Regions from separate parts of the Colwellia sp. MEBiC06753 genome, predicted to be linked through region 4. Evidence: predicted binding sites of a transcription regulator. Region 4 holds the regulator's gene; each other region holds the start of a gene.
What was found. Region 4 encodes FNR, which switches genes on or off when oxygen is low (the NO sensors DNR and NnrR bind a similar motif). Its sites were predicted from a motif close to TTGATCTAGATCAA; they were not measured.
Positions count from the first base shown of each region.

Region 1: the regulator FNR is predicted to act here: its motif matches at 1,204-1,217, upstream of ACOB82_RS02225 (MBL fold metallo-hydrolase RNA specificity domain-containing protein).
Region 2: the regulator FNR is predicted to act here: its motif matches at 2,040-2,053, upstream of clpB (ATP-dependent chaperone ClpB).
Region 3: the regulator FNR is predicted to act here: its motif matches at 1,118-1,131, upstream of ubiU (ubiquinone anaerobic biosynthesis protein UbiU).

Region 1 is NZ_JBQMTM010000002.1:76,280-79,481, reverse strand. It holds gene ACOB82_RS02225 (MBL fold metallo-hydrolase RNA specificity domain-containing protein) at 1-1,122, opposite strand, end outside; gene ACOB82_RS02220 (AMP-binding protein) at 1,355-2,944, opposite strand; gene ACOB82_RS02215 (2,4'-dihydroxyacetophenone dioxygenase family protein) at 3,063-3,202, opposite strand, start outside.
Region 2 is NZ_JBQMTM010000002.1:195,572-198,773, reverse strand. It holds gene clpB (ATP-dependent chaperone ClpB) at 1-1,935, opposite strand, end outside; gene pgeF (peptidoglycan editing factor PgeF) at 2,108-2,890, opposite strand; gene rluD (23S rRNA pseudouridine(1911/1915/1917) synthase RluD) at 2,871-3,202, opposite strand, start outside.
Region 3 is NZ_JBQMTM010000001.1:158,095-161,296, forward strand. It holds gene ACOB82_RS00735 (thiamine pyrophosphate-dependent enzyme) at 1-1,052, opposite strand, end outside; gene ubiU (ubiquinone anaerobic biosynthesis protein UbiU) at 1,244-2,236, shown strand; gene ACOB82_RS00745 (U32 family peptidase) at 2,275-3,135, shown strand; gene ACOB82_RS00750 (bacteriohemerythrin) at 3,183-3,202, shown strand, end outside.
Region 4 is NZ_JBQMTM010000006.1:10,114-13,315, forward strand. It holds gene uspE (universal stress protein UspE) at 1-626, opposite strand, end outside; gene fnr (fumarate/nitrate reduction transcriptional regulator Fnr) at 804-1,523, opposite strand; gene ACOB82_RS06385 (sulfite exporter TauE/SafE family protein) at 1,573-2,244, opposite strand; gene ccoS (cbb3-type cytochrome oxidase assembly protein CcoS) at 2,241-2,519, opposite strand; gene ACOB82_RS06395 (heavy metal translocating P-type ATPase) at 2,516-3,202, opposite strand, start outside.

The DNA.
Region 1 (3,202 bases), on a different contig from region 4:
TTGATAACCAACAAACACCACAGTATTTCGGCTGTCCCAAATTCGATGTTTAAAATGATGAGTAATGCGGCCGCCGGTGCACATACCGCTGCCGGCAATAATAATGGCGCCTTTGGTAATTTTATTTATCGCCATTGAATCATCAGCTTTAACCGTTAAATGTAACGTTGAAAGAAAGTTTTTTAATAACGTTTGTTCACCCGTACATAAAGGTTTTACCCCTTCACAATCAAGCGTAGGCAACCATTGATCGTATATTTTAGTCACTTCAATTGCCATCGGGCTATCTAGAAATATCTGCCAATTATCTAACTCACCAGCGTGTTGAAGTTTGCCTAAATACAGTAATAATTCTTGGGTTCTGCCGACAGCAAAAGACGGGATCATCACATTGCCGCCTCGCGTGTATGCGTTGTGCAAAATTTCTTTAAATTGAGCAAGGGTATCACCCATCGATTTGTGCTCTCTATCGCCGTAAGTACCTTCCATTAAAACAATATCAGCAGAGGTTAAAAACGTTGGGTCATTCATCAACAAGGTATCTTTTTTACCTAAATCGCCAGAGAACACTAGGGTTTTCTGTTTACCTTTTTCGGTAAGTTTAATTTCTGAAATTGCGGAGCCAAGAATATGACCAGCATCATAAAAACAACAGCTAGCATTTTGCGATAGGTGAAATGTTTCTTTATACGCTTTAGGTTCACACAGGGCTAAAACATCAATAACATCAGTTTTAGAGTAAATCGCTGGAATTTCTGGCTTGCCTTTTCTGCGCAACTTGCGATTCTCACGCTCCAATTCACTTTCATACAAACTCAACGCATCAAATAACATCACTGGCAATAATTGCGCTGTGGCTTGCGAGCAATAAATTTTTCCTTCAAAACCATCATGGACTAATGCCGGCAAACGCCCTGAATGATCTAAATGGGCATGAGATAAAATGACAGCATCTATTGTGCGAGGGTTAAAACCAAATTGCTCTCGACTTAGCTGTTTCCTTGAGCGGCTACCTTGATGGAGGCCACAATCAAGCAAAATTTTGCCGACTGCTGGTGAACTTAATAAATGACAAGAGCCTGTAACTTCCTGTGCTGCGCCGTGAAAAGAAATGGTAGCCATTGACGTTCCTTGAATTCAAATTGTTTATGCCATTAAGTGTAGAAGTAATCGTATCAAAGCGGGAAAAATTATTAGTGTTTCTTAATCTAAAACAAATAAATAATGTTATTTATTAATAACTAACAGCACAGCCACCTTTAAATTCATAAAAAAGCCCCGAACCATATGATTCAGGGCTTTAAAATAACCAAAGCTAAAGTCTTAGCTCAGAAAAATTACATATAAACGGTAATTATTTACGCAATTCTCTACGTAAAATTTTCCCTACGGTTGATTTTGGTAACTCTTCTAAAATCGTTACTTTCTTCGGCACTTTGTAATTGGTTAAATGCTCACGGCAATAATCAATCACCTCTTGCTCAGTAACCTGTTGTTTTAATGAAATATAAGCATGAACGGCTTCGCCGGTTTTAGCATCTTCTTCACCAATTACCGCCGCTTCTAAAATCGCAGGGTGCGAAACTAACACATCTTCAATTTCATTAGGGTAAACATTAAACCCTGAAACAATAATCATGTCTTTTAGGCGATCAACAATTTTGATGTAACCATTGGGCAAGCGTAAACCAATATCACCCGTTTTGAAAAAGCCATCACTTGAAATTGCCTTAGCGGTTTCTTCAGGCATATTCCAATAACCTTTCATAATTTGCGGGCCGCGAGCAACGATTTGACCACTTTCTCCCTCAGCTACTGGCGTGTCGTTTTCATCCCAAAACTGAATTTCAGTGTCAGGTAACGGTAAACCAACGGTTCCAATTTGTTCTTCACCTGGCGTATTAAGGGTTAAAACCGGTGAGGTTTCTGATAAACCATAGCCTTCAGAAATCGTGCAGCCCGTCACTTCTTGCCAAATACTAGCTGCAGCACTGGTTAATGCTGTACCACCAGAGACAGTTAAACTTAATTTGCTAAAGTCTAGCTCTCGAAATTCTGGCTTAGTGCACAAGCCAACAAACAAGGTATTAATCCCAGAAAAACCGGTCATACGATACGGTTTAATGGCTGCAATAAAGCCATCTAGATCACGTGGGTTAGGAATAAGTACATTTAAATTACCTTTGGACGCAAACAACAACATGTTCACCATAAACGCATAAATATGATAAACCGGTAAAGGACAGATAAATATTTCCTGCCCTTCTTTACAGTGCTCCCCTAAGCGCTGCTCTGTTTGAATAGTATTAGCAATTAAGTTGCGGTGAGTTAATTGGGCACCTTTTGAAACACCTGTAGTGCCACCGGTATATTGCAATACCGCGACATCATCAATGCTTGCTAGAGACTCGACAAGTGCCAATGACTCACCTGCACTAATTGCCGGGTTAAAACCGATTAGTGAACAGCCTGAAGCCCCACTTGCTGCTAATTCATTATCGGATAATGCATCGGCGCCAGTTAGTAAATCAGCAGCACCAGTGATAATCACATGTTCAATACCAACCTCTTGTTGTATTTCTGCAAGCTTAGGGTAAAGGTCTTTCAGAATAACAATGGCTTTGGCACCAGAGTCATTAAACTGGTGTTTCATTTCACGCGGGGTATAAAGTGGGTTGGTATTTACGACCACCAGCCCGGCTTTAAATGCTGCATAAGTGGTAATTGGATATTGGGTAATATTGGGCAGTTGAATAACAATACGATCACCGGCTTTCAACCCTAACGACTGAAAATATGCCGCAAGTGCCGTTGATTTTGCATCAATTTCGGCAAAAGTTAGCTCTTGTCCTAAACAGCTATAAGCGGCTTTATCTTTAAATTGCTGCATAGCTTCACTTAGAAAATGGCTAAGATTGTGATAGTCATTTACATTCGACTGCATGAATTCTTTCCTCATATTGGATCAATTAAAGGAAGTTACCTTCCCTTTATTTGTGCCAAGCTTACCGTTTTCTGTATAACTTGGCATTTTAATTGTTATTTTTATAACGAATAATAGTTTACTTGTTATAGTCGGCAAGGCCACTCGGTTTAATATATTTAACTTTCTTATTATCGCGCTCAGCTGCTACATGAATCATTGCTTCAATCCAGCCCGCGTCCATAATATTCAAGAAGTTATCGTCTTGATCAAAGTTAA
Region 2 (3,202 bases), on a different contig from region 4:
GCGTGCTACAGAATGTTTTTCCATAAATTCTGACATGTCTACGCGAATTAACGCATCTTCGGTGTCAAACAAGAACTCTGCCAGCGCCTTAGTTAATTCGGTTTTACCAACACCAGTTGGCCCTAAAAATAGGAATGAACCAATCGGTTGATTCGGGTCGGCAAGGCCTGCACGCGAGCGTCTAATCGCGTTGGAAACAGCAACCACGGCCTCTGATTGACCAATGACTCGCTGATGCAAATTATCTTCCATCGCTAGTAACTTCTCGCGCTCTTCAGAAAGCATTTTTGCTACAGGAATACCGGTTGCTCGACTTAAAACATCGGCAATTTCAACTTCAGTGACCTTATTGCGAATCAAGCTCATTTCCTGCATTTCAGCTTGGCTGGCTAAATCTAATTGCTTTTCGAGCTCAGGAATTTGACCGTATTGCAATTCCGACATTTTATTTAAGTCGCCCACACGACGCGCCGCTTCTAAGTCAATTCGTGCCTGCTCTAAATCTGCCTTGATGGTTTGAGTGCCATGCAACGCTGCTTTTTCCGTTGTCCAAACCTCATCAAGCTCATCATAATTAGCTTGAAGTTTAGTGATTTCCTCTGAGATCGCTTCTAAGCGTTTTACTGAAGCATCGTCGCCCTCGCCTTCCAGCGCCTTTTGCTCTAGCTTTAACTGAATTATACGACGATCTAATTTATCCAGATCTTCTGGTTTAGAGTCCATCTGCAAGCGAATGCTTGATGCAGCTTCATCAATTAAATCAATTGCTTTGTCAGGCAATTGGCGATCACTGATATAGCGATGCGACAAAGTTGCGGCCGCAACAATGGCCGGATCGGTAATATCTACGGAGTGATGAAGTTCATAACGCTCTTTTAAACCTCGAAGAATGGCAATGGTATCTTCGACACTTGGCTCATTAACAATAACTTTTTGGAAACGACGCTCTAACGCCGCATCTTTTTCAATATATTGGCGATATTCATCTAATGTCGTTGCACCAACACAATGTAAATCACCACGAGCCAGCGCCGGTTTTAGCATATTACCAGCATCCATCGCACCGTCAGTTTTACCTGCGCCAACCATAGTGTGCAATTCATCAATAAATAAAATAACTTGGCCTTCAAGCTTGGCTAGTTCGCTAAGCACCGCCTTTAAACGCTCTTCAAATTCACCGCGATATTTGGCACCGGCAACCAGTGCCCCCATATCAAGTGATAATACTTGTTTATTCTTTAAGCCTTCTGGCACTTCGTGATCAACAATACGTTGCGCTAAACCTTCAACAATCGCAGTTTTACCAACCCCAGGATGACCAATTAACACAGGGTTATTTTTAGTTCTACGTTGCAGTACTTGAATCGCGCGTCGAATTTCATCATCACGACCAATCACGGGATCTAGTTTACCTTGCTCTGCACGCTCCGTTAAATTAACGGTAAACTTATCTAAGGCTTGACGCACATCTTCAGCATTTGGGTCATTGACATTTTGCCCGCCTCTAACGTGGTCAATGGCTTCTTTAAAGCGCTTTTCTGTTGCGCCAAGTGATTTTAATGTTTGACCAAGTACACCGGTGTCTTCGAGTGCCGCTAGTAAAAATACATCTGACGATATGTAGGTATCATTAAGTTTTTGCGCGTATTTATCACAAAGATTTAGCAACTTGCCAGTTGTAGAAGATAACTGTACTTCTCCGCCAACACCGTGAACTTGTGCTAAGCCATCGAGCGCTTTTTCTAACTGTGTTTGCAATGAATTAACATTAACACCGGCACTTTTTAGTAAGGGAATAACGCTGTTACCGGTTTGCTTCATTAACGCCAGCATTAAATGAATAGGTTCAATAAATTGATGATCACGCCCAAGCGCTAACGACTGAGCATCTGAAATCGCCATTTGAAATGACTGAGTAAATCTGTCTAAACGCATGTTTAACTCTCCGCAATAATCTATCTGGCAGCACAAGCACGCCTTAACTTAGTATTATTTATAAGGGCGTTGTGGATAAATTCAACAAAGCGCTGTTAATAAGTTTGATTTAAAACAAGTTTTTGAAAAGGAATTTAGCAAGAAAAGAATTAAATAATGTGTAAACCAACGTTTAATCCACAAGGCAAATGACTGATGCCATTCTGCCTGTAATATTTTCACGGCGATAAGAATAATAGCGCTTAGGCATGGAGTACGTGCAATCATCTAGCTGCTCAATAGTATTTACACCTTCACGCGCTAATAGTTGCCTTGCCAATAATTGTAAGTCTGCGAAATATTTATCTTTATTTTCACATGGAATATCGGATGGAATAAAGGCTTGCTCAGATTCAGGCAACAAGTTGATAAATGCTTGCTTTACCTCTGCCCCCACTTCAAAAGCAGTTTTACCTATACATGGCCCTAACCAAGCTACAATTTCCTTAGGCTGAATAGCCATCACCTGCAAAGTATTGGTAATAATATTTTGTGCCAGTGGTCGCCAGCCGCCGTGAATGGCTGCAACACAAGTGCCTGTTTTATCCGCCAACAAAATGGGTAAACAGTCCGCAGTCATAATTGACAGGGCAATATGCTTTTTTCGCGTAACGCTGGCATCGGCAATAATCGGCTGTGATTGTACTTCGTTGATTTCGACAACCTGATTGCCATGAACCTGCGATAACCACTGGATTTGGCTTTTGGCTGGTAGAGCCGTTTTTAACAACTCTCGATTTTGAATGACTCGTTCAAGGTTATCGCCAACATGATCGCCTAGATTAAATGCGCTATATGGTGAATGTGCATCTACCGTTAATGGCGAGGAATATCTATGTGTGCTAAATGCCTGCACGTTGGCAGGCATCGCAATAGGAGTGAGATCTAATCGGAGCTTAGTATTGCTCTTCTTCATTAAGCTTATTGTCTTCTTGAAGCAAGCTAACCAGTTTAACAAAATCGTCTGGCAATTCTGCGCGCCAAGTCATTTCTACACCAGTAATAGGGTGATAAAGTTTCAACATCGCAGCATGTAGCGCTTGGCGTTTAAAGCCACGTAAATAATCTAATAGCTCAGGTGTGGCATTTTTAGGCGGGCGAGGACGGCCGCCGTATAACGGATCGCCAACCAAAGGATGAGCAATGTGTGCCATATGGACACGAATTTGGTGAGTGCGACCAGTTTCTAAACGTAATCTTAAGCGCGTATGTAAGCGGTATTTTTCCA
Region 3 (3,202 bases), on a different contig from region 4:
TCATGCACAATATGGGTGCCAGTATTAAATGCCGCATTAGTATCTTGATAATAAATACTGGTATCTACCTCTAAAATATAATCAACATGGTGTTCAATATATTGCCGATTTGGTTCCCGACTAAACACGCCATTGTAGCAACCAAGAGATAATGGCTCTGATTCATCAAATACCCCTTTAGCTAGCCAAGTGGTGGCAAATGGAATATTGAACTTATGGCTGAACTTAAGTAATAAATCTTTTAGTTTTTTATTTAATCGGACATTCTCGCCAATGTAGATCAGCGGATTATTGGCATTTTGCAGCTTTTGAATAATCTGCTTAGCAATTAACTGCTCACCTTGAAGTACATAATTTTCACCATGCAAATGCTCAGGGCTTGCTGGCAGTTGAATTGCCTGTGTCGGAGCAAAAATTAAATCTCTCGGAATTTCAATAAACACTGGCTGTTTATTTAAGTATGCGTGACAAACTAATTGGAAAAATCGTTCCGCCGCCATATTAGGCTGGTGTTGATTACGGGCGCCTTGTAATCGTTCCGCGGTCATACCAAGTGCGCGAAATGCATCTAAGGCGCAATCATATTCTGCCCGCCATGAAGATGCTGAGGCAATGGTGTGGTGTATGGTGTGAGGTACAGTATGGTGGGAGATTTCACTTTCGCCCGGTGCACCAGAAATAAAAACTACCGGCAACTTTTCAGTAATTGCTAATGCGGCAGCACTGGTGCAGGGCAGGCTGCCAACCGTATAAGTAGTTAAAGTTGCACCAATACCGTTAAATTCCGCATGCCCGCAAGCGTTAAACCCCGCGTGCATTTCATTACTTGATGGTGATAACTCAATCTTACCTTGTAAAGCTGCAATAAGGTTCGCGGCAAAATCGCCACCAACACCATAAATTTGATGACAACCAAACCAGTTTAAAATATCGGCAATAGCGTGGCCGAGTAGTGGTAATGATTGTGAATATGCTTGTCCAAAATTTTCAGAATAACTTTGTAAGTTTTTTTCTGAGCCATTTGTTGAATATTGCTGACTTAACGCTGTCATGTTGATTATCTATTGCTATTAACTAAAGTCTTGCTGGATATTTGCAAAATTAACGCGAACAGTTTTTGCGTTGGATCAATAAATAAAACAAAGGGTACAGGGCATTAGGAGTACCTCTTTTGGGGCATTGTTGATAAGCCAAATATAGTGACAATGTAAACAAACATAAGCACAAGTTTGGAGATTGGCACATGGAATTATTGTGTCCTGCAGGTAATTTATCTTCACTTAAAACCGCGGTTGATAATGGTGCCGATGCCGTTTATATCGGTTTGAAAAATGATACCAACGCCAGACATTTTGCTGGTCTGAACTTTACTGATAATAAGCTTGAGCAGGCGGTGCAGTATGTGCGTGATCATCAGCGCAAACTTCATATCGCCATTAATACCTTTGCCAATAGCAGTCACTGGCATACTTGGCAAAAGTCGGTTGATTTAGCGGCAGCGCTTGGTGTTGATGCACTAATTGTTGCGGATATTTCTGTACTTGAATATGCAGCAAGCAACTATCCAGATCTCACCCTTCATTTATCTGTGCAAGCCTCAGCAACCAATGCCGAGGCTATTCGTTATTATCAGCAGCACTTTAATGTACAGCGCGTTGTACTGCCTAGAGTATTGTCAATTCACCAAGTAAAACAATTGGCAAGAGCGACCAATGTTGAGCTTGAAGTATTTGCTTACGGCAGTTTGTGCATTATGGCTGAAGGGCGCTGTCATTTGTCTTCATATTTAACCGGCGAATCACCGAATATGAATGGTGTATGCTCGCCCGCTAAATTTGTTAACTGGCAAGAAACTGATAGCGGTTTAGAGTCACGTCTTAACAATATTTTAATTGATAAATACGCCCCACAAGAAGCGGCTGGTTATCCAACTTTATGTAAAGGGCGCTTTGATGTTGATGGCTCTCGTTATCATGCACTTGAAGAGCCAACCAGCTTAAATTCAATGGAACTATTACCTGAGCTAATCAATATCGGCATAGCGTCGATCAAAATTGAAGGCCGCCAGCGCAGTAGTGCCTACGTTAAAACGGTAACTCGCACCTGGCGTCAGGCAATTGATGCTTGCGCTAGCCAAAAAGAATTTACTATTTCGCCCAATTGGCAACAAAGTTTGGCTGAAGTTTCCGAGGGCAGTCAAACAACGCTTGGCGCTTATCATAAACCTTGGCAGTAATTGGCTGTAAAAGATAATAGTTGGTAGTAGAGGAATGCATGAAATATTCATTAGGCAATATCTTATATTTCTGGCCGAAAGCTGAGGTTGAAGCGTTTTATCAGCAGGCTAAGGCTAGTGACGCCGATATTATTTATTTAGGCGAATCGGTTTGTAGTAAACGCAGAGAATTAAAGCGTAAAGATTATTTAGCACTTGCCAAAGAGTTAACCTTAGCGGGCAAGCAAGTGGTGCTATCGACTATGGTATTGCTTGAAGCCCCATCTGAACTTAACGAGTTAAAACGATATTGTGATAACGGCGATTATCTTGTTGAAGCCAATGATATGTCTGCGGTGCAATTGTTGTCTGAGCGTAGCTTACCATTTGTTGCTGGTAGTGCATTAAACCTATACAACCATCACTCGTTAAACTTATTACATAAGCAGGGCATGATCAGGTGGTGTATTCCGGTTGAATTATCTCAAGACAGGTTATGGCAAATAGTTGAAAAATGCCAAATAAGCGGCATACGTGAACAGTTCGACATTGAAGTCACTAGCTATGGTCATTTGCCGCTGGCATATTCTGCTCGTTGTTTTACGGCTCGCTCTGAAAACAGGGCAAAAGATGACTGTCAACTTTGCTGTATTGATTACCCCAATGGGCGTCTGACTAAAAGCCAAGAAGGGGATTCATTATTTGTGCTAAATGGCATTCAAACCATGTCGGGAGATTGTTACAACCTGAGTAATGAACAGCAAAATATGAATGGCTTGGTTGATATTATGCGGGTTAACCCTGAGGGCGACTTTGCATTTCAAGTAATTTCCGCGCTTAAGGCTGAATGTAAAATTCCACTAAATAACAAGCACACCAATGGCTATTGGCATCAAATAGCCGGTATGCACCTGAAATAATTATATGAAACAGTTAAATAACAACCGTTAATTATCGGGAGGTTAGAATGCTGCCAATTGAATGGGA
Region 4 (3,202 bases):
GGTATTTCAATTGCAATATTAACTGGCGTGCCAGGGTAGGAGTTAACTAAGTGAACATTAGCGTTCATCAGGCCTGCAAGGTGCTTGGCCTCTTCGGTTATGATGTTATTCAGTGATTGGTGTTCTTGCTCGTCACTACCAACATTAACCGCCGCTAAAATATTGCCATTGTCTGGCCAAGAATGCTCTTTTACTAACAGTAACGGGCAAGGGCATTTACGTAATAAATGCCAATCGGTTGGCGTAAAAATAACTGATTTTAATTTATCGTGCTCATGGGTGCCTTTAATGACAATATCAAATTGATGCTTAAGCACTTGATCTATAACCGCTTCAAATGGGCGGTTATGCCAGACTACATCAATGGTAATATTGTTTTGTTGGGCGTTAAGCGACTTGATCTGCTCTTCAATCCACACCTTGCGATCATTGATCACTGTTTGTCGCATCGCATCACGTTCATCACTTGATAACATCGTGGTCATTTCATAGGAGAAATCAAAAATGCTTAGAAATGCCGTTATGCTTGCACCAGTTTTGCTGCCTAGTTCAATTGCTCGGCTCAGTGCTTTTTGATCTTCTGTTGTTGGATCAATTACAACAAGTATTTTTTGATACGTTTCCATTTATGCCTCGTTTGCCACATTGTTGATTTAAATAGTTTGCCCGCTATTGGCAATTAATTATTTGTTTTAAATCAAAAAATGCATTCGTTACATTATGACTAAAGCGCTATATTATGACTAAAGCATAGTATGGAAATATGATGATTTAAAGTGGAGGTTGACACCTTACTTTTATTTTTACTTCAATAAGGCGACTTCATTTAACTTATCAATATCATTTAAGGTAATCAGTTTACCATCGACATTGATTAACCCTTCTTTATGAAAACGATTTAATAAGCGGCTTATGGTTTCTACGGTTAAACCAATATAGTTACCAATATCACCTCGGGTCATGGTTAATCGAAATTCTTTTGGCGATAGGCCACGCGCTTTATAACGAGTGCTCAGAGTTGCTAAAAAGGTGGCTAGTCGCTGCTCGGCATTTTTGCGATTAAGTAACGATAACATTTCTTGATCAGTTCTGATCTCATTACTCATTAAACGTAATACCTGACGCTTTAACGCAGGCATACTGTTAGAAAGTTCATCTAAGGTATTGTAAGGAATTTCACAAACCATCGCGGTTTCTAGTGCTTGCGCAAAACTTTGGTGCTCGCTACTCGCTAGCGCGTCGAAGCCGAGTAAATCGCCCGCTAAATGAAAACCGGTAATTTGTTCTTCACCACTTGAGTCAATGGTGAATGTTTTGAATGTGCCTGAACGTATGGCAAATAATGAATGCAATGCTTCACCATCTTGGAATATTTTTTCACCCTTTCTGATTGGGCGTTTACGATCAATGATATTGTCTAAGGTATCTAGTTCTTTTTCATTAAGTGAAAAGGGCAAGCATAACTCGCTGATACTACAGTTTTGACAATGGATATGACTTTTATGAGCACATGATTCAGACATTTACAGGTTTAACTCATCAATTGAATTGGTTTAGCCAAAGGCCATGATATTAAAACATTGCTTGGTAGGCAACCAAGACCCCGTAAAAACCATAAGCAATTAGTATAATAGCCATAGTTTTTCGAAATAAATTGGACTGTAAGAGCCCCTTTATTGAAAAAATGCCGAATGATAATGACAGTAGCGCCGGCAATGTTCCTAAGCCAAAGGCTGCCATAATTAAGGCGCCATTTTCCATGCTGCCGCTGGCCATTGACCAAGTGAGTGTTGAATAAACCAGGCCACAGGGTAACCAGCCCCATATAATACCTAATGCCAGTGCTTTGGCATTTGAGTCAACCGGCAGTACTTTACTGGCCAGTGGTGAAATAAATTGCCAAATAAATTTTCCAGCTTGTTCTATTTTGGTTAATAACATTAACCATTGACCAAGATAGAGCCCAAGTAAAATTAAAAAAATGGCAGAAATTAGCCGTAATGCATGCAGAGGAAAGCCAATACTTTTGGCTGCTAAAGAACCGGTAAAGCCGACAATTGCGCCAATAATGCTGTAAGACGCAATGCGTCCTAGGTTATAGGCAAGGGTAAATTGCCATTTTTGCTTGTGGTTTTGCTGAGGAATTGCCGAAAGCAACATACCTGAAACGCCACCACACATCATTAGGCAATGTCCTGATCCTAGTAAACCAATAACAAATGCGGAAAGTAAATCTAAGGTCATTTGTTGGTTGAATCACCGTTGATTGTTGTTTTTTCTGATTGTTGTGCGGTGTTTTCTACAACTTCAATGTGGCTTTTTTGAGCGTCAATTGGCTTCTCTTGTGCACCAGCATGCTTGTCTGAGGCCTGTTGTTTGCTTTCATCGTCAAATAAAATACTTAACCCTTCTTTTTCTAAATCGTTAAACTGCTCGGTTTTAACCGCCCAAAAAAACAGGTAAATCCCGACAATGGTTAAAATAATCGCAATAGGAATAAGTACGTAAATAACACTCATGATTTTAAAAGTCGCAGCGAGTTGGTAATCACTAAAATCGAGCTTGCAGACATCCCGATAACCGCAAGGTAAGGGGTGATAAATCCACAAACAGCCAATGGCAACACAATAGCATTATAGCCAATTGCCCAACAGTAATTTTGGTAAATAATACGTCGGGTTTTAATACTGGTGTTACGCAGTGTTGTGATAGAAGACAGCTTATTATTTAATAAAATGGCATCTGCGCCACTTTTCGCGACATCTGTACCACCGCCCATAGCGATAGAAACATGAGCGGCACTGAATACTGGCGTGTCATTAACACCATCACCTACCATAGCAACGGTTTTTGTTGCTTGCAGCTTTTGCACAATATCCATTTTTTCATGGGCTGAAAGGCCTGCATGTACTTCGTCTAATGGCAGTTGTTTGCTTACTTTTTCACAACCTGTTTGGCTATCGCCAGATAGCATGATTGTTTTAATGTTGGCTTGATGTAAATGTTCAATAACCGAATTAGCCTCATCTCTTGGCTTATCGGATAAATAAATTGCGGCAATTAATTGCTCATTCTTACAAACCGCAATTTGTGCATCAATGCAAGTGTTTGCGTGTTCATGATCATCTGTGTTTACCAACCAACTTACTTTACCAACGGTAAAGTTATTACCATCAATGTCGCCAGAAACGCCAAGGCCAGG